4 regions of the Pseudomonas promysalinigenes genome follow, and region 3 is predicted to be linked to each of the others. Evidence: predicted binding sites of a transcription regulator. Region 3 holds the regulator's gene; each other region holds the start of a gene.

Region 1 (5,940 bases), 1.0 Mb from region 3:
TCATGGAAAATCGGTAGAATGCGCATTTTTCATCGAAGTCGGAGCCAGGTTGTGCGCGAAATCGTTCTGATCAACATCACCGGTGAGGACCGTCCGGGTCTTACCGCCGCCCTTACCGGCGTCCTTCTCCAGGGCGGTGTGAACATCCTCGACATCGGCCTGGCGGTCATGCATGGCACCCTGTCCTTCGGTATTCTGGTCGATATTCCGGACAACGAAGTGGCCACGGCGCTGCTGCAAAGCGTGCAGTCCAAGGCCCACGAGCTGAACCTTCAGGCGCGCTATACGCCGATTTCCGAGGCCGACTATCAGCACTGGGCCGATGCACAGGGCGAAGCGCGACATATCGTGACTCTACTCAGCCGCAAGATCACCCCCGAGCAGTTGAACCGCGTCAGTGCCGTCATCAGTCAGTACGGCCTGACCATCGAGCGCATCGAGCGCCTGTCGGCACGGGTGGCTTTGGATGCACCGAGTGAAAAGGGCAAAGCGGCCGTTGAAATTTCCGTACGTGGCGTCCCGAGCGATGCTCAAGCACTGCGCAGCGACTTTTTCACTTTGGCCCAGACGCTGCAGGTCGACATCGCGTTCCAGCAAGACGACCTGTTCCGTCGCAACCGTCGCCTGGCTGTGTTCGACATGGACTCCACGCTGATCGAGGCTGAAGTCATCGACGAGCTGGCCAAGGCGGCTGGTGTAGGCGAGCAGGTTGCGGCGATCACCGAGCGCGCGATGCGCGGCGAGCTGGATTTTCGCGCCAGCTTCAAGGAGCGCATGGCGCTGCTCAAGGGCCTGGATGTGGGTGTGCTGGACCAGATCGGCGCTTCGCTGCGCCTGACCGAAGGTGCCGAAAACCTGTTCGCCGAGCTCAAGCGCCTGGGCTATAAAACGGCGATTCTCTCTGGTGGCTTCTCGTACTTCGCCAAGCAGGTGCAGGCGCGCCTGGGTATCGATTACGTCTTCGCCAACGAGCTGGAAGTAGTCGACGGCAAGGTCACTGGGGTTGCGGTGGAGCCGATAGTCGATGCCCAGCGCAAGGCTGAGCTGTTGCAGCAACTGGCCAACGAAGAAGGCCTGCAACTCGAACAGACCATCGCCGTGGGCGATGGCGCCAACGACCTGCCAATGCTGGCATTGGCCGGGCTTGGCGTTGCCTTCCGCGCCAAACCGCTTGTGCGCCAGTCGGCCAAGCAGGCGATCTCCACCTTGGGGCTCGATGGCGTGCTTTACTTGCTGGGCCTGCGCGACCGCGACGCCCGCGGCTGATACACGCCAAAACAAAAGGCCCTGCATTTGCAGGGCCTTTTTCTTTCAGGTCAGGCTTGGGCTTGGGCGGGCGTTGCCAGCAGCTCACCCATGCGTACTGCCGATGCCGCACCTAGTGTCTGTGCCCATTCCACCTGCTCTGGCCCGAACAGCACGATCGCGGTCGAGCCCAGCTTGAAGCGACCCAATTCGGCGCCCTTCTCCAGGTGAATAGGCGCACGGGCGCCTTCATCGTAGCGGAAGGTCTTCAGTTCACGCTTGGGTGGCGTGACCAGCCCGGCCCAAACGGTTTCGATCGAAGCCACGATCATGGCGCCGACCAGCACAACAGCCATCGGCCCGCGCTCGGTGTCGAACAGGCACACCACGCGCTCGTTGCGGGCGAACAGTTCAGGCACGTTTTCGGCCGTGGTCTGGTTGACCGAGAACAGCCGGCCTGGCACATACACCATCTCGCGCAGGGTGCCGGCCAGTGGCATGTGCACGCGGTGATAATCCTTGGGCGACAGGTAGATGGTCGCAAACTGGCCGCCCATGAATGGCGCGGCCAGGGCTGGGTCGCCGCCCAACAGTTCCAGGGCACTGTAGCTGTGGCCCTTGGCCTGGAAGATACGGCCGTGCTCGATCGGGCCTAACTGGCTCACGGCGCCGTCGGCTGGGCACAGAACTGCGCCCGGCGTTTCATCCAGCGGGCGAGCGCCTGGCTTCAGGGCGCGGGTAAAGAAGGCATTGAAGTGCTCGTAGGCGGTCAGGTCTTCGACCAGCGCTTCGCTCATGTTCACTTGGTAACGCTTGGCGAACCAGGCGGTGAAGGCGTTTTTGAACCAGCGCACGCGGCACTCGGCGATGCAGCCAGCCAGGCGCGACAGCAGATGGTGCGGTAACAGGTACTGGCTGAGAATGAACAGGCGGGATTTCATTACGTTGAATGTCCTTAAACTTCGACAGGCGTGTCCGGGTGGTTGCCCCATTCGCTCCACGAGCCGGCATAAGCCTTGATGCGTGGATAACCGAGGGCCTTGGCCACCAGGTAAGTGAAACCGGAGCGGCGGTGGGTCTGGCAGTGGGTGATCACTTCCTTGTCAGGGGTGATGCCCAGTTGCTCGAGCACTTGAGCGATATCTTTGCGAATGCGCAGGTGATCGTTGAGGTCCATGCCGGCAGTCCACTCGAAATTGATGGCGCCGGGAATATGCCCAGCCTTGGCGGCCAGGACTTTTTCGCCGCAGAATTCCTGCGGGCCACGGGCATCCCAGATAACCAGGTCATCAGCGCCCAGGCGGCTTTGCAGGTACTCGCGGGTGGCAGTAGGTTCGGCGTGCAATTGCAGGTGTACGGGCGTACTGGCGGGAGCTGGCAGGTCAGTGGACAGCTTGTCTGCTGGCCACGCCTGGATGCCGCCATTGAGGTAGTGGTAGCGATGATGGCCGATCACATCTAGCAGCCAGATGAAGCGGCCGGCCCAGCCACCGCCCTCGTCGTCGTACACCACGTAAACTGCGTCATCGCGGTGGCCCAGCTCGCTGAACAGCCTTTCCAGGTCGGCCAGCGTCGGCAGCAGGCCGGGGGCCGGGGGCTGGCCGAGTTGGGTGCGCTTGCCTTCGACGAAACGGGCGCCGGGGATGTGGCCGCTGACATAGCGGTTGGCACTGCTCAGGTCGACCAGGATCAACTGCGGTGAGTCCAGGCGCGGTAGCAGGTCAGCGGCCTCGATCACCAAAGGCAAGCCGGAAAAGTCAGTCATCCACGTTCTCCAGTGTGGAAAGAGCAGCGATTGTAGCGCAAGGCTCAGGCTCCGCGGTTGCCGAAGACTGCCAGCGCACGCTCGATACATTGCGAAGTCTTACCGAAGGCTTGCGTGCTGACATCGGCCAGCGGCTTGCCGCCTTGGTCGGCAACGACCAGCATCAAGACCTGGTCACCCACCGCAAGGGAACGCAGCAGCATGTGCTCGCTGGGGAACAGCGCCCGCAACGGCGCTGGCAGTAATGCCGAAAATTGGCCGTGGTTGGCGGGTGTCAGGCGCAGCTGGCCGGCCTTGGCCATGAGCTTGTGCAGCAGCTTGTGCTGCGCGAGCGGCAAGCTGATGGCCCCGGCCTCTTTAGGCAGGCCGGCAGTCTGTTGCACGCGCAGGGTTTCGCGGGCACCGTCCAGCGATAGCAGCATGACCCGCTGCATGCCGCAGGCGAGCATGGCTTCGCGCGCGTGGGTGGCCAGGTGAACGGCATTGGTGAATGGGCTTGGTTGTGCCAACAGTTGCTGGCACAGCTTGCGCCAACGGCCAAGGTCCTCGCTGGACGGGGGCGGTGGCGTCAGCATGTCTGGGTGCGGGCGGCGCTGGTCCCATGGCCAGATCAAGGCTTCTGCAGGGTGGAACACTGCGTGACTGGCGTGACGCCGGGCGCTGGCGGCAGCTTGTTGGTGCACTTGCTGTTGCACATCTTCCAGCGATGTTTGCAAGTAAAGCGCAGTCAGCAGTTGCCAGCGCAACAAATGAGGGTTGTCCCAGCCAACCTGGGCTGCCAGCGCCAGGTTGTTGGCCAGCAGCACGGTGTTGGCCGGTTCGTTGAACCAGCGGCGCAAGCCAGCGGCTTCATCCAGGCGGTGCTGCTGGGTGAGCAGGTCTTGCTCGCGGGCAATATTCAGCACCAGGGCCAACTGGTCGCGCTCTTCGAGCAGCAGGCGATAACCCTGGGTGACCCACTTCGGCAGGCGCCAGTGCTCAGCCACGGCCTGGCACAGGGCGAAGATGCGTACACCGAACAGTTCCTGTTCCACCTCGGCGGCCGCCTCGCCTTTGTGGATGACCCGCAGTTCCCAGGCATCGAGCAGCTTGGGGTAGGCCAAGGCTAGAGGCCACAGCGGTGCCAGGAACAGCAGGCTGCCCCAGTGGATTTCCTGCCACAGGCGCGCCAGGCGGCTGGCGAACAGGCCGCTGGCCTGTTGCGCTGCGTGTTGGCTGATCAGCAGGAACTGGCGCAGCACCGGGGGTATGTCGTGCTCCGGCAAGGCCGGCAGACGCATCAGTAGCTCCTTGCTGCGTACCAGGCCCAGGCGGTTGAGGGCAATTTCCAGGCTTTCAGCAGGTTCGGCCTGGCTGGCGTTGCCGGGGTGGTTGGCCTCGCGCATCACCGACAGCACCAGCGCCGGGCTGTCCTGCATCAGTTCGGCGATGTCGCGCAACGAGCGACGGCTGTCATTGATGGCGCTCATGACTCGGTCGTAGCTGGGCTTGGGCACCGGTACACGCACGCCGTCGAGCAGCTTGATCCAGGCTTCTACCGTACGCGGATTCTGAGAGGGCACCTTGGATTCCATTGGCATTTTGACATCAGTCCGAACTGGCTTTTCGCTTTGAGTGGCTATAGTCTGGCGCAGTTCTGCCGATAAGTAGAAGAAGAGTTTTAAAGCTCCCGCCCCTCACCCTGACCACGACAGCAAGTGCTTTGAACCTATGGCTAAAATTATCGGCATCATCGTCGTATTCGCGAGCGTGCTCGGCGGATATGTGCTTTCCCATGGCAAGATCGCGGCACTGATCCAGCCGTTCGAAGTGCTGATCATCGGCGGTGCGGCCTTCGGCGCCTTCATGCAGGCCAACCCCGGTTACATGACCATGCATGTAATCAAGAAGTCGATGAAGATGTTCGGCTCGCGCTTCTCCCATGCTTTCTATCTGGAAGTACTGGGCCTGGTCTACGAAATCCTCAACAAGAGCCGCCGCGAAGGCATGATGGCGATCGAGAGTGATATCGAAGACGCCGCAGCCAGCCCGATTTTCGCCAAGTACCCAGCAGTGCTGGGTGACGAGCGCATGACCGCGTTCATCTGTGACTACCTGCGCATCATGTCCACCGGCAACATGGCGCCCCACGAACTCGAGGGGCTGTTCGACATGGAACTGCTGAGCATGAAGGAAGAGCTCGAGCACCCTTCACATGCGGTCACAGGGGTCGCCGACGGCATGCCTGGTTTCGGTATCGTTGCAGCCGTATTGGGTATCGTGGTGACCATGGCTTCGCTTGGCGATGGCGACCAGAAGGCGATCGGCATGCACGTCGGTGCGGCACTGGTCGGTACCTTCTTCGGTATTCTGGCTGCCTATGGCTTCTTCGGCCCGCTGGCCAAGTGCCTGGAGCACGATGCCAAGGAAGAGCTCAACCTCTACGAGTCGATCAAGGCCTCGCTGGTGGCTTCTGCCTCCGGCATGCCGCCTTCGCTGGCCGTGGAGTTCGGGCGCAAGGTGCTCTACCCCAAGCACCGCCCGACTTTTGCCGAGCTGGAACAAGCGGTTCGTGGTCGCTGAGTCATGGAGAACAATCAGCCGATAATCATCAAGCGCGTCAAGCGCTTCGGTGGCGGGCACCATGGTGGGGCCTGGAAGATCGCCTTTGCCGACTTCGCCACGGCGATGATGGCGTTCTTCCTGGTGTTGTGGCTGCTGTCCACGGCTACACCTGAACAGAAGATTGCCATCGCCGGTTACTTCAAAGACCCGATCGGCTTCTCCGATAGTGGCACGCCTTATGTGATCGACCTGGGCGGTTCGCCGCAACTGGCGCCGGAAAAGACCATCAACCCGGAAGTGAAATCCGAGCCTACGCCTGATACCAGTATTCAGCTGGACAAGGATCAGGTCGAAACCATGGCCGAGCAGGTCGAGCGCGAGCGTCT
Region 2 (5,940 bases), 1.5 Mb from region 3:
AGCATTGCTGCATGCCTCCGAGCTTTACGAGGCCGCCAGTGGCGATGAATTCGCTCACCTCGGCATCGAGGTCAAGCCAACGCTGAATCTTGCTCAGATGATGAAACAGAAAGACGAGAGCGTGGCCGGCCTGACCAAGGGCATCGAATACCTGTTCCGCAAGAACAAGGTGGACTGGGTCAAAGGCTGGGGCCGCCTGGATGGCGCCGGCAGGGTCATCGTCAAGGCAGAGGACGGCAGCGAAACCGCGCTGCAAGCCAAGGACATCGTCATCGCCACTGGCTCCGAGCCTACTCCCCTGCCAGGGGTGAACGTGGACAACCAGCGCATCATCGACTCTACCGGCGCCCTTGCCCTGCCACAGGTGCCCAAGCACCTGGTGGTGATCGGGGCAGGCGTGATCGGCCTGGAGCTGGGTTCGGTGTGGCGTCGGTTGGGTGCTCAAGTCACCGTCATCGAATACCTCGATCGCATCTGCCCTGGTACTGATGAAGAAACCGCCAAGACCCTGCAAAAAGCGCTGGCCAAGCAGGGCATGGCATTCAAACTGGGCAGCAAGGTCACCCAGGCCAAGACTGACGCCGAGGGTGTCAACCTCACCCTCGAACCGGCCGCTGGTGGCCCCGCGCAGACCCTTCAGGCCGACTATGTATTGGTCGCCATCGGGCGCCGTCCGTATACCCAAGGTCTTAATCTGGAAAGCGTGGGCCTTCAACCTGACAAGCGCGGTATGTTGAGCAACGAGCACCATCGCACCTCAGTCCCTGGCCTGTGGGTGATCGGGGACGTTACCTCTGGGCCAATGCTGGCGCACAAGGCTGAGGACGAAGCGGTAGCCTGCATCGAGCGCATCGCCGGTAAGCCGCATGAGGTGAATTACAATCTGATCCCTGGCGTGATCTACACCCGCCCTGAAATGGCTACCGTGGGCAAGACTGAAGAGCAACTCAAAGCCGAAGGCCGGTCCTACAAGGTTGGCAAGTTCCCGTTCACGGCCAACAGCCGCGCCAAGATCAATCATGAAACCGAAGGCTTCGCCAAGGTCATTGCCGATGCCAACACCGACGAAGTGCTGGGCGTGCATTTGGTCGGCCCAAGCGTGAGCGAAATGATCGGCGAATTCTGCGTGGCCATGGAGTTTGCAGCCTCCGCTGAGGACATTGCCCTGATCTGCCACCCCCACCCTACCCGCTCAGAGGCTCTGCGTCAGGCTGCGATGAATGTGCACGGCATGGCCATGCAAATCTGAGGCTGCTGGCTCCGCCGGTTTTTTCGAAATACCATTGATGCACGCTTTCGATCAAACCAGCGGAGCCCACCGGGTGAGCATCAACTTCGATCTGAACGACCTGCAGGCTTTCCGCGCTGTGGTAGAGCAAGGCAGTTTCCGCCGCGCCGCAGAGACCATTCGTATCACGCAGTCGGCACTGAGCCGGCGCATCGAAAAACTTGAATCGGCACTGGGGGTCAAGCTACTCGAGCGCACTACGCGCAAAGTTTCGCTGACCAATGTGGGGCGTGCCTTCCTGCCTCAAGTCGAGCGACTGCTCGACGACCTGGACCTGGCGCTGCTGAGCGTGGGCGACGGTGGCTCGCTGCGCACCGGTACGCTGACCATCGCGTGCGTACCGTCGGCGGCCTACTACTTCATGCCCCATGCAATCCGCGCCTTCCACGCGCAATACCCTAAAGTGCGGCTCAATCTGTATGACGCTTCCGCCAACGAAGTCAGCGCCGCCGTAGCATCGGGCGAAGCGGACTTCGGCCTGAGCTTCACCGGCAACCTGGCCCCAGAGATCGAATTCAGCGTGTTGCTGGAAGAGCGCTACGTCATCGCCTGTCGGCACGATCATCCTTTGGCCAAAGCGCAGTCGGTGACATGGGCGCAGGCCTATGAACACGACTACATCACCTTGAACAAAGCCTCGGGCAACCGCCTGGTGCTGGATCGAGCCCTGGCCGGGATGCAGACCAGCAAAGACAGCGTATGCGAGGCTCGGCACGTAACCACCCTGCTGGGCTTGATCGAGGCGGGGCTGGGTATTGCGGCAGTGCCATCGATTGCCCTGCCGATGGCTCCCCATCCGATACTCGCCAGCGTTGCGCTGGTCGAGCCACAGGTCAGCCGGACGATGGGGCTGCTCCGGCGCCGAGGGCGTACGCTGACACCTGCGGCACTGGAAATGATCAGGCTGATCCGTGAACTGCCTGGCGTTTTACCTGGCGACTGAATCCAGCCCAGTGGCCTGCACCGCAGGCTGGACCTGGGGCGAGGCCAGGTACTGGAGGAACTGCTTAGCTTCGGCGGGGTGCTCTGCGGCTTTAGGGATGCCGGCGGCGAAGCGGGTGACCGATTGCAGGCTTTCCGGAATCTTGCCTACGTAGGTCACACCCGGTACGGGCAGCAGCTCGGCGACCTGCTGGAAGCCCAGTTCATAGGTTCCCTGAGCAACTTGCGAGGCCACAGGCACACGCTCGACCATGGTGCTTTTTGGAGCAAGCTTGGCCTGGATGCCTAGCTTCTTGTACAACTCCTTCTCGATATACACGCCACTGGCGCTGTCCGAGTAGCCAACCGAGCGGGCAGCCAGCAAGGTCTTTTTCAGCTCGTCCGGGGTGCCGATGGCAGGTTTGGCTTGCCCTTGTTTGACCACCATACCGATGCGAGAGTCGGCAAGCTCGACGCGCGATGATGGGTCAACCTTGCCTTGGCGGATCAACTCGTCCAGCGCGTAGCCGACCATGATCACCACATCGGCGTGCTCGCCGCGTGCCAGGCGATTGGGGATAGCCTCAGGCGCCTTACCCATGGACGGGCCCAGCACGGTGACCAAGGTATCACCGCTTTTCGCGGCATACTTTGGCCCCAGTTCTTTGTAGGCGGCGGTGAAACCGCCCGAGGTCATGACAGTCAGTTCTGCAGCCTGTGCCAGGCTGCAGGTTGCGAGCAATGTCGCGGCGAGCAACGCTTTCATTGAAGTCCTCATGCGGCCACCGCTGCACGATGCGCCAGGCGACGGTAGAGCATCCAGGTAGCGACGAATGCACAGAGCGCGGCGAACATCATCCAGTAAGCTGGAGCGGCCTTGTCATTGGTAACGTGGATCATCCACGTGGAGATTGCCGGGGTGAAACCACCGAACAGAGCAGTCGCCAGGCTGTAAGCCAGCGAGAAACCTGCCACGCGCACCTCCACCGGCATGATCTCGGTCAGCGCCGGGATCATCGCGCCGTTGTACATGCCGTACAGGAACGAGAACCACAACAGCACTTCGAGCATGTGACCGAAGGTGGGCGACTGCGCCAGATAGGTCAGCGCGGGGTACGCGGTAATCAAGGTCATCAGCGACATCGCCAGCAGCAGCGGCTTGCGGCCTACACGGTCACTGATGGCGCCACCGATGGGTAGCCAGATGAAGTTCGAAACTGCCGTGAGCAGGGTCACCAGCAATGCGTCGCCGGTGCTCAGTTGCAGCACGGTCTTGCCGAAGGTCGGCGCATACACGGTAATCATGTAGAACGCGGTGGTGGTCATGGCCACCATCAGCATGCCGAAGACCACGATACTGGAGTTGGCAGCCAGGGTAGCCAGCACCTGCTTCATGGTTGGACGGTGCTTGCGGGCGGCGAATTCCTCGGTTTCCTGCAGGCTGCGACGCAGCAGGAAGATGACCGGAATGATCATGCAGCCGATGGCGAACGGCACGCGCCAGCCCCAATCGGAGATTTCGCTTGGGGTCAGCCATTCGTTGAGGGCAAAGCCCAGCGCCGCGGCGACGACGATCGCCACCTGCTGGCTAGCCGATTGCCAGCTGGCGTAGAAGCCCTTGTGACCCGGCGTTGCCATCTCGGCCAGGTATACCGACACACCACCGAGCTCGGCACCTGCCGAGAAGCCTTGCAGCAAGCGCCCAATCAGCACCAAGGCAGGGGCAAGCAAGCCAATGCTGGCGTAATTGGGCACCAGTACGATCAGCAATGTCCCGCTGGCCATAATCGCCAGGGTGACGATCAACCCTTTGCGCCGGCCAACGTCGTCGATGTAAGCACCCAGGATCACGGCACCCAGCGGGCGCATCAGGAAGCCTGCGCCGAACACGGCGAAGGTCATCATCAGCGACGCGAATTCGTTGGACGCGGGGAAGAACGCCGCCGCGATGTGGGTGGCATAGAAGCCGAACAGGAAGAAGTCGAACTGTTCGAGGAAATTTCCGGACGTTACCCGAAAGACCATACCGGCTTTGGACTTGCCCTCGGAAACCGAGCTTGACGGCAGACTCATGATGGATCTCCAGCGTTTCTTAATAATTGTAAGTGCTTATTTCTGGAATGATCGTCGAAAGCGGCGCTGGAGATAATCGTTCATTTTTCATTAATTGATGCGTGAATGAGATCAATCAGTGTGTGAAGCCTCGCGTGCAAGCGCGGCTTGAGGTGCGAGAACTGCCAAAGGCGGCGCGCTGTCCTGGATCATGGCTAGCTTTGAAGCCAGTTCTTTTAAGCCCTCCTCCCTCTCAAATTTCCGCGAAGCGAACCGATACAACTGGGGCAGCCCGCCATCATTTGTCTTGGAGTCCGTCCGTGAACGTTAGAAACCTCAACTTGGCGCCGCGAGCAGCGCTGTTCTTCTCCTTGATCGTGGGGCTCGTTGTTGTGCTTGGGGTGTTCGCAGTCGCCCAAATGAGCAACCTGCGGGACATCGAAAAAGACGTCGAGCTCAACTGGATGGCCAGTATTCGCCAAACCTCGGTGATGAACGCCTCGATGCTGCGTCTGCGCTTGGAAACTCAGCGCGCCATCGCAGACCCCCGTAGCCTTCAAAAAACCCTGGAAAGCTTCCCTGAGTACCGCAAGGAAATGTCGGACGCCGTAGCCAACTACGAGCCGCTGATTGCCAGCGATCAGGAGCGCACCCTATTTTCTGCGGTCAAAACCAGCGCGCAGGCCTATCAGCAGCAGCTCGATCAGCTGGTGCCCTTGATGAGCGCGGGCAACATCGCTGAGGCCGTCAATCTGGTAGCCACTAGCATTCGTCCGCTGACCAGCACCATGGAAGACCAGATCGATCAACTTACCGATTTCAACGACAAAGGGGCCGCACAAGCGGGCCAGACCGCAGCCAACCTCTACTCCACAGGTCGCTGGCTGGTGATCGGGATCATTGTCGGGGTGGTGCTGCTGACCATGGGCCTAGCACTGCTGCTGACCCGAAGCATCGTCTCCCCCATCAGCGATGCGTTGTCCGTGGCTGAGCGCATCGCCAACAGTGACCTGTCCAAGGACGTGAAGGTCACTGGGGCCGATGAAGCAGGCCGGCTGCTCAAGGCGTTGGCGCAGATGCAAGAGAACTTGCGCAATACCATTGTGCAGATCTCGGACTCATCCACTCAGTTGGCCTCGGCCTCCGAGGAAATGACAGCGGTGACGGAGGCTTCCAGCCGTGGCCTGGTCGCTCAGAATGACGAGGTCAACCAGGCGGCGACGGCTGTGACCGAAATGAGCGCAGCCGTGGATGAAGTCGCTCGTAATGCAGAATCCGCCTCGCAAGACTCCAAACGTACCCAAGGCTTCACCCAAAGTGGTCAGGAGCGGGTGGCGCAGACCTTGAAGTCGATTCAACGGCTCAGCGGCAACGTGGAGCAGACCAGCGAGCAAATCCAAGGCCTGTCGGATCGCGCGCAAGATATCTCCAAAGTCGTCGAGGTGATCCGCGGCATCGCCGAGCAAACCAACCTGCTGGCTCTGAATGCGGCAATCGAGGCGGCTCGCGCAGGTGAACAGGGCCGAGGTTTTGCCGTGGTCGCAGACGAAGTCAGGGCGCTGGCACACCGCACCCAGTTGTCGACCCAAGAGATCGAACAGATGATCGCAACCATTCAGGCCGACTCCGAGCAGGCGGTTCAGGCGATGAATACCAGCCGTGACCTGGCCACCCAGTCC
Region 3 (5,940 bases):
CATGCTGTTGACCGTATCCAGTGCTTCGAGCACCACATCCATCAGTTCCGCGTCGACCCGGCGCTCACCCTTGCGCAGGATATCGAACACGTTCTCCGCGATATGGCAGCACTCCACCAGCTCGTTCAGCTGAAGGAAGCCGGCGCCCCCTTTTACAGTGTGGAAACCGCGAAAAATTGCATTGAGCAGGTCAGCATCGTCAGGCCGGCTTTCCAGCTCGACCAGTTGCTCGGACAGTTGCTCAAGAATTTCGCCGGCTTCTACCAGGAAATCCTGAAGGATTTCTTCATCGGCGCCGAAGCTCATTAAACGTGCTCCTTAAAAACCCAGGCTGGACAGCAAATCGTCGACGTCGTCCTGACCGGACACCACGTCTTCACGCTTATCGGCATGAATCTGCGGACCTTCACCCCGAGTTGGATGTTTTTCTTGATCTTTTTCAGCACGAAGCTGCTGGTGGTCATGTTCGATACCAGCAAACCGGTCGACCTGACTGGCCATCAGCACGAGCTTGAGCAGGTTGCTTTCCACTTCGGTCACCAGCGCCGTCACCCGCTTGATCACCTGGCCGGTCAGGTCCTGATAGTCCTGGGCCAGCAGAATGTCGTTCAGGTGGCCTGCGACTTTGCGGTTACCCTCGGTGCTATGCGTCAGGAAACTGTCGACGCGTTTGACCAGCTCTCGGAACTCAGGCGCGGCGACTTCGCGGCGCATGAAGCGCTGCCAATCCAGGCTCAGGCTCTGAGCCTCGCTGGCCAGGTCGTTGAGCACCGGGGTGCTCTCCTCCACCAGGTCCATGGTGCGGTTGGCCGCGCCCTCGGTCAGCTTGACGACATAGGACAGGCGCTCGGTGGCATCGGTAATCTGCGAAACTTCTTCGGCTTGCGGCATGCGCGGGTCGATCTGGAAGCTGACGATCGCGCTGTGCAGTTCACGCGTGAGCTTGCCGACCTCCTGATAAAGGCCACGATCGCGGGTCTGGTTGAGCTGATGGATCAGCTGCACCGCCTCGCCGAAACGGCCCCGTTCCAGGCTCTCGACCAATTCCTGGGCATGCTTCTTCAGGGTCGATTCGAACTCCCCCAAAGACGACTGTTTTGATTCCATGGCGCCCCCCTGAGGTGTCTCAGCCGTTGACGCGTTCGAAGATCTTCTCGATCTTTTCTTTGAGCACCTGGGCGGTGAACGGCTTGACCACGTAACCATTTACGCCGGCCTGCGCCGCTTCGATGATCTGGTCGCGCTTGGCTTCAGCGGTCACCATCAGCACCGGCATGGTTTTCAGGCGGTCATGGGCCCGGACTTTGCGCAGCAGGTCGATGCCGGACATACCTGGCATGTTCCAGTCCGTCACCAGAAAGTCGTAATGGCCGCTTTCGAGCATCGGCAGCGCGGTGGTGCCGTCATCGGCTTCATCGGTGTTGGTGAAGCCCAGATCACGCAACAGGTTCTTAATGATCCGCCGCATCGTCGAGAAGTCGTCAACGATGAGGATTTTCATGTCTTTGTTCAAGTAGACCTCCAAGCAGTCTCAAACGCGCTCGGCCCCGAGCACGCGTATTCATCTAATTCGGTACAACGTGGAAACGACTGCAACGATACCTTGGCTCAACGCGCCCGCCATTCCCCCAGGCGGCTGCGCAGGCGCGCGGCGCATTGGCTGTGCAACTGGCTGACACGCGACTCGCTGACCCCCAGTACCTCGCCAATTTCCTTAAGGTTCAGCTCTTCGTCGTAGTACAGCGCCAACACCAGCCGCTCACGCTCCGGCAGGTTGGCGATCGCATCGGTCAAGGCAGCCTGGAAGCGCTCGTCTTCAAGGTCGCGCGACGGCTCGATCTGGCCACTGGCGCCGTCCTCGTGCAGCCCTTCATGCTCGCCGTCCTGCAACAGGTCGTCGAAGCTGAACAGCCGGCTTCCCAAGGTATCGTTCAAAATCCCGTAGTAATCATCGAGACTCAATTGGAGTTCGGCAGCAACTTCATGATCTTTAGCGTCACGGCCAGTTCTTGCTTCCACGGCACGCATCGCATCACTGACCATGCGCGTATTACGGTGCACCGAACGGGGTGCCCAATCGCCCTTGCGGACCTCATCGAGCATCGCCCCGCGGATGCGAATACCCGCGTAGGTTTCGAAGCTCGCCCCCTTGCTGGCGTCGTACTTGTTCGCCACTTCCAGCAGCCCGATCATGCCGGCCTGGATCAGGTCCTCGACCTGGACGCTGGCAGGCAGCCTTGCCAGCAAGTGGTAGGCAATGCGCTTGACCAGTGGCGCGTAGCGCTCGACCAGTTCGAACTGGGCATCCTTGGACGCCTTGCTGTACATCTTGAAGCCGCTGGCATTCATAACACGGGCCCTGCACTGGTGGGCTGCACCAAACGCTCGACGAAGAACTCGAGGTGCCCGCGCGGGTTGGCTGGCAGCGGCCAGCTGTCGACCTTCTGCGCAATGGCTTTGAATGCCAGGGCGCACTTGGAGCGAGGGAAGGCCTCGTAAACCGCGCGTTGCTTCTGCACCGCCTTGCGCACGCTTTCGTCGTAAGGCACGGCGCCCACGTATTGTAGGGCTACGTCAAGGAAGCGGTCGGTGACCTTGGTCAACTTGGCGAACAGGTTGCGCCCTTCCTGCGGGCTCTGCGCCATGTTGGCCAAAACCCGGAAGCGGTTCATGCCGTAGTCGCGATTGAGCAGCTTGATCAGTGCATAGGCGTCGGTGATCGAGGTCGGCTCGTCGCACACCACCAGCAGCACTTCCTGGGCGGCGCGGACGAAGCTGACTACCGAGTCACCAATCCCTGCAGCAGTGTCGATCACCAGCACATCGAGGTTGTCGCCAACCTCGCTGAAGGCCTGAATCAGCCCGGCATGCTGAGCCGGCGCCAGATGCACCATGCTCTGGGTGCCGGAGGCAGCGGGCACGATGCGCACACCGCCAGGCCCCTGCAAAATCACATCACGCAGCTCGCAGCGCCCTTCGATGACATCGGCCAGGGTGCGTTTCGGGGTGAGGCCCAGCAGCACGTCGACGTTGGCAAGGCCTAGGTCGGCGTCCAGCAGCATCACCCGGCGGCCGAGCTCGGCCAGCGCCAGAGACAGGTTCACTGAAACGTTAGTTTTGCCGACGCCACCTTTACCACCGGTGACGGCGATCACCTGTACGGGATGCATGCTACCCATGTTTATTGTTTACCTTGTTTCGCTTGGTCCCAAGCCACACGCGGGGCAGCACTTGAGCCCCCGAAATGTAGGTACTTTGCATACGTTTCATCCTCAACCCGCGCGCCGCGGATTGTGGTAGAGATCAGCGAACATGTCGGCCATAGCCTCCTCGCTGGGCTCGTCCTGCAACTGCACATTGACCGCGCGGGTCACCAACTGGTGCGGGCGCGGCAAGTGCAGATCGTCAGGAATACGCGGGCCGTCGGTTAAGTAGGCCACGGGCAGTTCATGACTGATGGCCAGGCTCAGCACGTCGCCGAGGCTCGCCGTTTCATCGAGTTTGGTCAGGATGCAGCCGGCCAGGCCGCAGCGTTTGTAGCTGTGGTAGGCAGCGGTGAGCACCTGCTTTTGACTGGTGGTGGCCAGTACCAGGTAGTTCCTGGCAGCAATGCCACGGCCAGCCAGGGTTTCCAACTGCATGCGCAGGGCCGGGTCGCTGGCCTGCAGGCCGGCGGTATCGATCAGCACCACACGCTTGCGCAACAGCGGCTCCAGCGCTGCGGCCAGTGACTGCCCCGGGTCGACGTAGGTGACCGGCACATTGAGGATGCGGCCCAACGTTTTAAGTTGTTCCTGAGCCCCGATGCGGAAACTGTCCATGCTCACCAGCGCCAGGCTCTGCGGGCCGTACTTGAGCACATAGCGCGCCGCCAGCTTGGCCAAGGTAGTGGTTTTACCCATGCCGGCCGGGCCTACCATGGCGATGACGCCACCCTCCTCGATCGGTTCGACCTGCGGCACGGCAATCATCCGCGCCAGGTGCGCCAGCAGCATGCGCCAGGCCTGGCGGGGCTCTTCGATCCCATTGGTCAGCTCGAGCAGCTCGCGGGCGATGGGGCCAGACAGGCCGATGCGTTGCAGGCGGCGCCAGAGGTTGGCCTGGGCCGGCTTGCTGCCCTGCAGCTGGTTCCAGGCCAGCGAACCGAGTTGCACTTCCAGCAGCTCGCGCAGCCCAGACAGCTCCGAACGCATGGCATCGAAAAGGCGCGGGTCGACTGCCGGCTGCGTCGCAGCCGGGGCTGGTGGCGGCACGTCGACGTGCGGCTCGATCAAAGGCTCGGCAGCGGTCAAGGACTGGCCGGCGAACAATTGGCGATTACCTTCGCTGGCCTCGGCGCGGTTATCCAGTTCTGCCTGGGCAGTGGCTATACGCGACTGAGTCTTGCGCAGCTCCTCTTCGAGCTCCGCATTGGGCACGCGCGGGGCCAGCGCGGACAACTTGTAGTCCAGCGCGGCGGTCAGCTCGACACCACCGGCGATGCGGCGGTTGCCAATGATGGCGGCATCGGAGCCCAGCTCATCACGAACCAGCTTCATGGCCTGACGCATATCGGCGGCGAAAAAACGCTTGACTTGCATAACCCACTACCTCAGCCGTTGGGGCCCACTGTGGCAACGATGGTAACTTGCTTGTTGTCCGGTATTTCCTGATACGCCAGAACATGCAAATTCGGTACAGCCAGGCGACCGAAACGCGACAGCATTGCCCGGATCGGGCCAGCGACCAGAAGGATGGCCGGTTGGCCTTGCATCTCCTGGCGCTGGCAGGCTTCGATCAGCGAGCGCTGCAGCTTTTCGGCCATGCTTGGCTCAAGAAGTACACCGTCTTCCTGACCTTGCCCGGCCCTTTGCAAACTATTGAGCAAGATCTGTTCCAACCTTGGCTCAAGCGTGATGACAGGCAGCTCGGACTCAACGCCAACAATGCTTTGCACGATGGCGCGACACAATCCGACGCGCACTGCCGCAACTAGCGCGGCGGTATCTTGACTCTTGTTCGCGTTGTTGGCGATGGCCTCGGCAATGCTGCGTATGTCACGTACCGGCACCTGCTCGGATAACAGCGCCTGCAGGACCTTGAGCAGCCCCGACAAGGAAATGACACCGGGCACCAGTTCCTCTGCAAGTTTAGGCGATGCTTTGGACAATACCTGCAACAGTTGCTGGACCTCTTCGTGGCCGATCAACTCATGGCAGTGCTTCTGCAGAATCTGGTTGAGGTGGGTTGCCACCACGGTACTGGCGTCGACCACGGTATAGCCCAGTGATTGCGCCTGGGCACGCTGGCCGATATCGATCCACACGGCCTCCAGGCCAAATGCCGGGTCCCGCGCGGCGATGCCATTGAGGCTACCGAACACCTGGCCTGGGTTAATGGCGAGCTCGCGGTCTGGGTAGATTTCGGCTTCGGCCAGAATTACGCCCATAAGCGTCAAACGGTAGGCGCTGGGCTGCAGGTCGAGGTTGTCGCGAATATGCACGGTTGGCATCAGAAACCCCAGGTCCTGGGAAAGCTTCTTGCGCACCCCCTTGATCCGCGCCAGCAACTGCCCACCTTGGTTGCGGTCTACCAGCGGAATCAGGCGATAGCCCACTTCCAGGCCGATCATATCGATCGGTGTAACGTCGTCCCAGCCCAATTCCTTGGTGTCCAGCGCGCGCTGCGGCGAGGGCAGCAGGTCCTGTTGCCGCTGGGCCTCTTTCTGCGCCTCGAGCTTGGCCTTCTGCTGCTTCTTCCAAACCAGGTATGCCCCACCGCCGGCCAGCAGGCCGAGGCTGAGGAAGGCGATATGCGGCATGCCGGGCACCAGGCCCATGATGATCATCAGCGCGGCGGAAACCCCCAGCGCCTTGGGCGAATCGAACATCTGCCGATTGATCAGCTTACCCATGTCCTCGGAGCCCGAGGCACGGGTGACCATGATCGCAGCGGCAGTGG
Region 4 (5,940 bases), 2.4 Mb from region 3:
ACCTGTAACTCGGTGAGGGTCTCGCGAACCACCTCTTTGGCCAAGCAAGCGCATTTGCCACATTGGCTGGCGACGTTGGTCGCCGCTCGGACTTCCTTGTAACTGCAGCATCCTTCATAGATCGCATCGCGGATCTGTCCGTCGGTGACGCCGACACAAAGACACACATACATAGGGCTGACCATCGCGGGGTTGAGTCGATGGATTGGAGCTTAATGTTAATGAGAATGCTTGTCAAAGCACTTTCAGAAGGCGCTTGCCTTGAGCGACCGACGGTTGCATTCGGCCTGTCACGGGAAGCCGTGTATGATGGTCAGCCTTTGTTGGATGTCGGGCAGGCCTGCCTTGGCCCGGCAAACGGTTTTTCACCCTCATCAGGAGATTACAATGAGCGTACTCGTTGGCAAACAAGCCCCCGACTTCACCGTCCCAGCCGTGCTCGGCAACGGCGAGATCGTCGACAGCTTCAACCTGGCCTCGGCCATCAAGGGCAAGTACGGCCTGGTGTTCTTCTACCCACTGGACTTCACCTTCGTCTGCCCGTCCGAGCTGATCGCGCTGGACAACCGCATTCCTGATTTCCAGGCGCGCAACGTAGAAGTGATCGGTGTTTCGATCGACTCGCACTTCACCCATAACGCATGGCGCAACACCTCGGTGAACGCCGGCGGTATCGGCCCGGTCAAGTACACCCTGGCTGCCGACATGACCCACGAAATCTGCAAGGCTTACGACGTGGAGTCCGAGGGCGGCGTAGCGTTCCGTGGCGCCTTCCTGATCGACACCAACGGTGTCGTGCGTTCGCAGATCGTCAACGACCTGCCACTGGGCCGCAACATGGACGAGCTGCTGCGCCTGGTTGATGCCCTGCAGTTCCACGAAGAGCACGGCGAAGTCTGCCCTGCCAACTGGAAAAAAGGCGACCAGGGTATGACCGCTTCGCCAGAAGGCGTTGCTGCTTACCTGAGCGAGAACGCTGGCAAGCTGTAATTGCCCTGCGTATGAAAACCGGCCCCGTTGGCTAGTGCCTGACTGTCAAGCCAATTGGGGCTGCGTTGCAGCCCCAGTGGATAAGCATCAAACCTTGACTGACTGGTACTAGGCCCTGGTGGCCGGTTTTTTTGTGCCTAGCATTCAGCTAGGCCTCGCAAAGTGCTCCAGGAATCGGGCTTAGTCGTTGAAGTCGCGCCAGCCGCCCAGTTCTTTCCAGCGGTTGACGATGCCGCAGAACAGTTCGGCAGTCTTTTCGGTGTCGTAACGGGCCGAGTGCGCTTCACGACCATCGAAGTCGATGTCGGCGCTCTGGCAAGCGCGTGCAAGTACCGTCTGGCCGTACGCCAGGCCAGCCAGGGTTGCGGTGTCGAAGCTGGAAAACGGATGGAACGGGTTGCGCTTGATATCGTTGCGCGCTACCGCTGCATTGAGGAAACCCAGGTCGAAGCTGCTGTTGTGGCCGACCAGAATCGCTCGCTTGCAGCCATTGGCCTTCAGCGCTTTGCGCACGCCGCGGAAGATGTCGGTGAGCGCGCTTTCCTCGCTCACTGCCATGCGCAGCGGGTGGTCCAGCTTGATACCGGTGAACTCCAGCGCAGCCGCCTCGATGTTGGCCCCTTCGAACGGTTCTACCCGATAGAAATAGGTGTGCTCAGGGAACAAAAAGCCTTTTTCGTCCATGCCGATGGTCACGGCGGCAATTTCCAGCAGTGCGTCGGTTGCGCTGTTGAAACCGCCGGTCTCGACGTCCACTACTACCGGTAGGTAACCGCGGAAGCGTTCGGCCATGGGGTGGCGCGAGCCGCTGCCGCCCTGGCTGTCCTGATCGTCTTCGTAGAGGTCTTCGCTCACGCGTTGTCCTCCAGCAGGCGCCAGCGCAGTTTTTCACCAGCGCGCAGCGGGATTACGGTCTGCTCGCCAAATGGCAGGCTGTCCGGAGCGGTCCATTCTTCGCGGACCAGGGTGATGGTATCGGTGTTTGCAGGCAGGCCATAGAAAACCGGGCCGTGCAGGCTGGCGAAGCCTTCCAGTTTATCCAGCGCATTGCGCTGTTCGAACGCCTCGGCGTACATCTCGATCGCCGCGTAAGCTGTGTAGCAGCCGGCACAACCGCAGGCAGCTTCCTTGGCGTGACGGGCGTGCGGTGCCGAGTCGGTGCCGAGGAAGAACTTGGGGTTGCCACTGGTGGCCGCATCCAGCAGCGCTACCTGGTGGGTATTGCGCTTGAGGATCGGCAGGCAGTAGAAGTGCGGGCGGATACCGCCGACCAGCATGTGGTTGCGGTTGTACAGCAGGTGCTGAGCGGTGATGGTCGCGCCGACGTTGGCAGGCGCTTCGCTGACGAACTGTGCGGCGTCGCCGGTGGTGATGTGTTCGAACACTACTTTGAGGGTCGGGAAGCGTTCGACCAGGCGGCGCATGTGCTCGTCAATGAAGCGCTTCTCGCGGTCGAATACATCGATCTCGCTGCGCGTCACTTCACCATGAACCAGCAACGGCATGCCCACTTCTGCCAGCGCCTCGATAGCGGGGAAGATGTTGTCGATGCTGGTCACGCCCGAGTCGGAGTTGGTCGTGGCTCCAGCCGGGTACAGCTTGGCTGCGTACACGATGCCGCTGGCCTTGGCCGCACGGATGTCCTCGGGGCTGGTGCGGTCGGTGAGATACAGCACCATCAGCGGTTCAAAGCGGCTGCCAGCCGGGCGGGCGGCAAGGATGCGCTCGCGGTAGGCACTGGCTTCTACGGCACTGCGCACCGGCGGGACCAGGTTGGGCATGATGATGGCACGGGCGAAAGTACGCGCCACATCGCCAACGGTATGGGGCAGGACGGCACCATCGCGCAGATGGATGTGCCAGTCGTCGGGACGCAGGAGGGTCAGGCGATCGGACATTGGGGATTCCAGGCGGGTCGAACTCAGGCCCCAATGCTACCGGAAAACCCCGGCCCGAGCACGGCTATCAAGTTTTCCGGCACGCGCCCGATAGCCTGCCTGTGAGCCGTCTGAATTTGTGGAGCCGCCCGTGCGCCAGCATTACCTAGCCCTGTTGACCCTTGTCGCCAGCCTGCCGGCCGGCGCCATGACGTTCCAGACCCGCATCGAGAATGTCGCCTGGAAGGTCGAGGGTGACCAGTTCGAATGCCGGCTGATCCAGCCGATCGAAGGCTTCGGCAGTGGCGAGTTCGTGCGCAAGGCAGGTGAGCAGCCGGTGTTCCAACTGCGCTCGGCCAGCAACGTACTGGGCGCAGGGTCAGCCACGCTGCTAGCTGCTGCGGCGCCTTGGCAACCAGGCCGTGGCGACGTCAATCTGGGCGCAGTACGCATGGCGCGCAGCGGAGTGCTGTTTAGTTCGTCGCAAAGCCAGGCCAGCCGCCTGATCAATGGCCTGCTTGACGGCCGCAGTACGGTGGTGCGCAACTACAGCGGCGAGGCTGGGCGCCCGACGGAAGTGCGAGTGTTGCCGGTGAGCTTCGTCAAGGCCTACCGCGACTACCAAGTGTGTACCAGCAAGTTGTTGGCCATGAATTACGACCAGATACGCCAGACCCAGGTCGGCTTCCCAGGAGGCGGGTTCGACCTCAGTGCCGACGCTCGCGCCCGGCTGGATGTGCTCCTCGATTACCTCAAGGCCGACCCGAGCGTGAATCACATCGAGCTCAATGGTCATTCCGACAACAGCGGCAATCGCCTGACCAACCGCGATACCTCGCGGCGGCGAGCGTTGGCGGTGGCTGATTACCTCAAGGCCCATGGGGTACCAGAAGAGCAGATCGTGGTGCGCTTTCACGGGGAGCGCTACCCACTGGTGAAGAACAACAGCCCAGCCAATCGGGCGCGCAATCGACGGGTCAACATCGAACTGGATCGAGTAGCACCCGTGGAAAAGCCAGCTGCTGCCGTTGTCCAGCAAGCTGCTCCCCCGGGGACTGCCCCTGCGCCGCAAGCCAAGGCCCTATAGGGGTAAAAAGGGAGTTACCGGCAGACGTCGCGCGGCCGACAGTTCTTGTCGCTTTGTCGTCACAAGCTGTCGCGCCACTGTAAATTTCCCGGCAAGGCCGGTAGAATCGGGCCTTTTCCGTACAACCCCGTGGAGTGATGGCATGGCGGACGTAAAAAAGGTCGTACTGGCGTATTCCGGCGGCCTTGATACTTCGGTGATTCTCAAGTGGCTGCAGGATACCTACGACTGTGAAGTGGTGACCTTCACCGCTGACCTGGGTCAGGGCGAGGAGGTCGAACCGGCCCGCGCCAAAGCTCAGGCGATGGGCGTCAAAGAAATCTACATCGACGACCTGCGCGAAGAATTCGTGCGTGATTTCGTCTTCCCGATGTTCCGCGCCAACACTGTCTATGAAGGTGAGTACCTGCTGGGTACTTCCATCGCCCGCCCGCTGATCGCCAAGCGCCTGATCGAAATCGCCAACGAAACCGGCGCCGATGCCATTTCCCACGGCGCTACCGGCAAAGGTAACGACCAGGTTCGCTTCGAGCTGGGTGCCTACGCGCTGAAGCCGGGTGTCAAGGTGATCGCGCCCTGGCGTGAGTGGGACCTGCTGTCCCGCGAGAAGCTGATGGACTACGCCGAAAAGCACGGCATTCCGATCGAGCGCCACGGCAAGAAGAAGTCGCCTTACTCGATGGACGCCAACCTGCTGCACATCTCCTACGAAGGCGGCGTTCTGGAAGACACCTGGACCGAGCACGAAGAGGACATGTGGCGCTGGAGCGTCTCGCCAGAGAACGCACCCGACCAGGCCACCTACCTGGAGCTGACCTACCGCAACGGTGACATCGTCGCCATCGACGGCGTCGACATGAGCCCGGCCACCGTGCTCGCCGAGCTGAACCGTATTGGCGGCGCCAACGGTGTTGGCCGTCTGGATATCGTGGAAAACCGCTACGTGGGCATGAAGTCCCGCGGTTGCTACGAAACCCCTGGCGGTACCATCATGCTCAAGGCTCACCGTGCCATCGAGTCGATCACCCTGGACCGCGAAGTCGCTCACCTGAAAGACGAGCTGATGCCTAAGTACGCCAGCCTGATCTACACCGGTTACTGGTGGAGCCCGGAACGCCTGATGCTGCAGCAGATGATCGACGCTTCGCAGGTCAACGTGAATGGCGTCGTTCGCCTCAAGCTGTACAAGGGCAACGTGATCGTTGTTGGCCGCAAGTCCGACGACTCGCTGTTCGATGCCAACATCGCGACCTTCGAAGAAGATGGCGGCGCCTACAACCAGGCCGATGCTGCCGGTTTCATCAAGCTCAATGCGCTGCGCATGCGCATCGCTGCCAACAAAGGCCGCGGGATGCTCTGAGCACCGGGCAGACCTGGTAAATGAACCCTGGCTTCGGCCGGGGTTTTTTTTGAGTGCGAATCAGCACTTACGCCCGGGCACTGGTCACCTCCTGCGGCAAGGCCGTGATCGACAGATTTACGCATTGTTGCAAGTCCACATTGCACAAGCGCCACTGCCTGTTATCCCTGGATGGCAGGGCAATGGCTTGCATGATCTGCTGCTGGATCAGTTTCTGCGCCTCGGGGCCTGAGAACATCATGGTCACCGTGTCGCGGCTTTCCACATGCATCGCGGGTTCGACTGGATGTTTCTGTTCAGCTGTATCAGGCATGTAAAACGATTTGGCGTTGAAGTTCAGGGTTAAAAAGAACAGCGCTGTCAGAAAGAATGGAAACCCTACAAGGAACCAAGTGTAATAAGTCTGACTTTTCTCGCTGAGAAACGGCAGGGTTGCCAATGCAGAAGCTTCAATGATGCCGGCGAAGATGGCAATTAAGGTTAATGGCGCAACAGGTTGATTATCAGTCATGTCCTCGACTCCTGCAGGTTCTGCTTATCAATAACCTACTCATCGCCTCAGCCAAATTCTGGAGTATTTCCGTGTGAACAAAATCTCCGTCGATTCATCACTGTGTGACTGACTG

Evidence for each region. The regulator FliA, encoded in region 3, starts transcription of late flagellar genes. The targets are predictions, from matches to a motif close to CTAAAGTTTNNNNNNNNNNNGCCGNTAA.
Region 1: the regulator FliA is predicted to act here: its motif matches at 4,629-4,656, upstream of motA (flagellar motor stator protein MotA).
Region 2: the regulator FliA is predicted to act here: its motif matches at 4,514-4,541, upstream of HU725_RS22720 (methyl-accepting chemotaxis protein).
Region 4: the regulator FliA is predicted to act here: its motif matches at 2,955-2,982, upstream of HU725_RS05185 (flagellar protein MotY).

What each region holds. Positions count from the first base shown of each region.
Region 1 is NZ_CP077094.1:4,517,514-4,523,453, reverse strand. It holds gene serB (phosphoserine phosphatase SerB) at 52-1,266, shown strand; gene asd (archaetidylserine decarboxylase) at 1,317-2,186, opposite strand; gene HU725_RS20550 (rhodanese-like domain-containing protein) at 2,201-3,010, opposite strand; gene HU725_RS20545 (HDOD domain-containing protein) at 3,055-4,590, opposite strand; gene motA (flagellar motor stator protein MotA) at 4,721-5,572, shown strand; gene motB (flagellar motor protein MotB) at 5,576-5,940, shown strand, end outside.
Region 2 is NZ_CP077094.1:5,012,461-5,018,400, forward strand. It holds gene lpdA (dihydrolipoyl dehydrogenase) at 1-1,249, shown strand, start outside; gene HU725_RS22705 (LysR family transcriptional regulator) at 1,323-2,231, shown strand; gene HU725_RS22710 (substrate-binding domain-containing protein) at 2,217-2,975, opposite strand; gene HU725_RS22715 (MFS transporter) at 2,984-4,282, opposite strand; gene HU725_RS22720 (methyl-accepting chemotaxis protein) at 4,603-5,940, shown strand, end outside.
Region 3 is NZ_CP077094.1:3,469,636-3,475,575, forward strand. It holds gene HU725_RS15855 (chemotaxis protein CheA) at 1-306, opposite strand, end outside; gene HU725_RS15860 (protein phosphatase CheZ) at 319-1,107, opposite strand; gene HU725_RS15865 (chemotaxis response regulator CheY) at 1,127-1,501, opposite strand; gene fliA (RNA polymerase sigma factor FliA) at 1,609-2,349, opposite strand; gene fleN (flagellar synthesis regulator FleN) at 2,346-3,179, opposite strand; gene flhF (flagellar biosynthesis GTPase FlhF) at 3,273-4,580, opposite strand; gene flhA (flagellar biosynthesis protein FlhA) at 4,592-5,940, opposite strand, start outside.
Region 4 is NZ_CP077094.1:1,111,977-1,117,916, forward strand. It holds gene HU725_RS05165 (bacterioferritin-associated ferredoxin) at 1-173, opposite strand, end outside; gene HU725_RS05170 (peroxiredoxin) at 388-990, shown strand; gene rnt (ribonuclease T) at 1,171-1,782, opposite strand; gene pyrC (dihydroorotase) at 1,842-2,888, opposite strand; gene HU725_RS05185 (flagellar protein MotY) at 3,019-3,954, shown strand; gene HU725_RS05190 (argininosuccinate synthase) at 4,097-5,314, shown strand; gene HU725_RS05195 (hypothetical protein) at 5,382-5,825, opposite strand.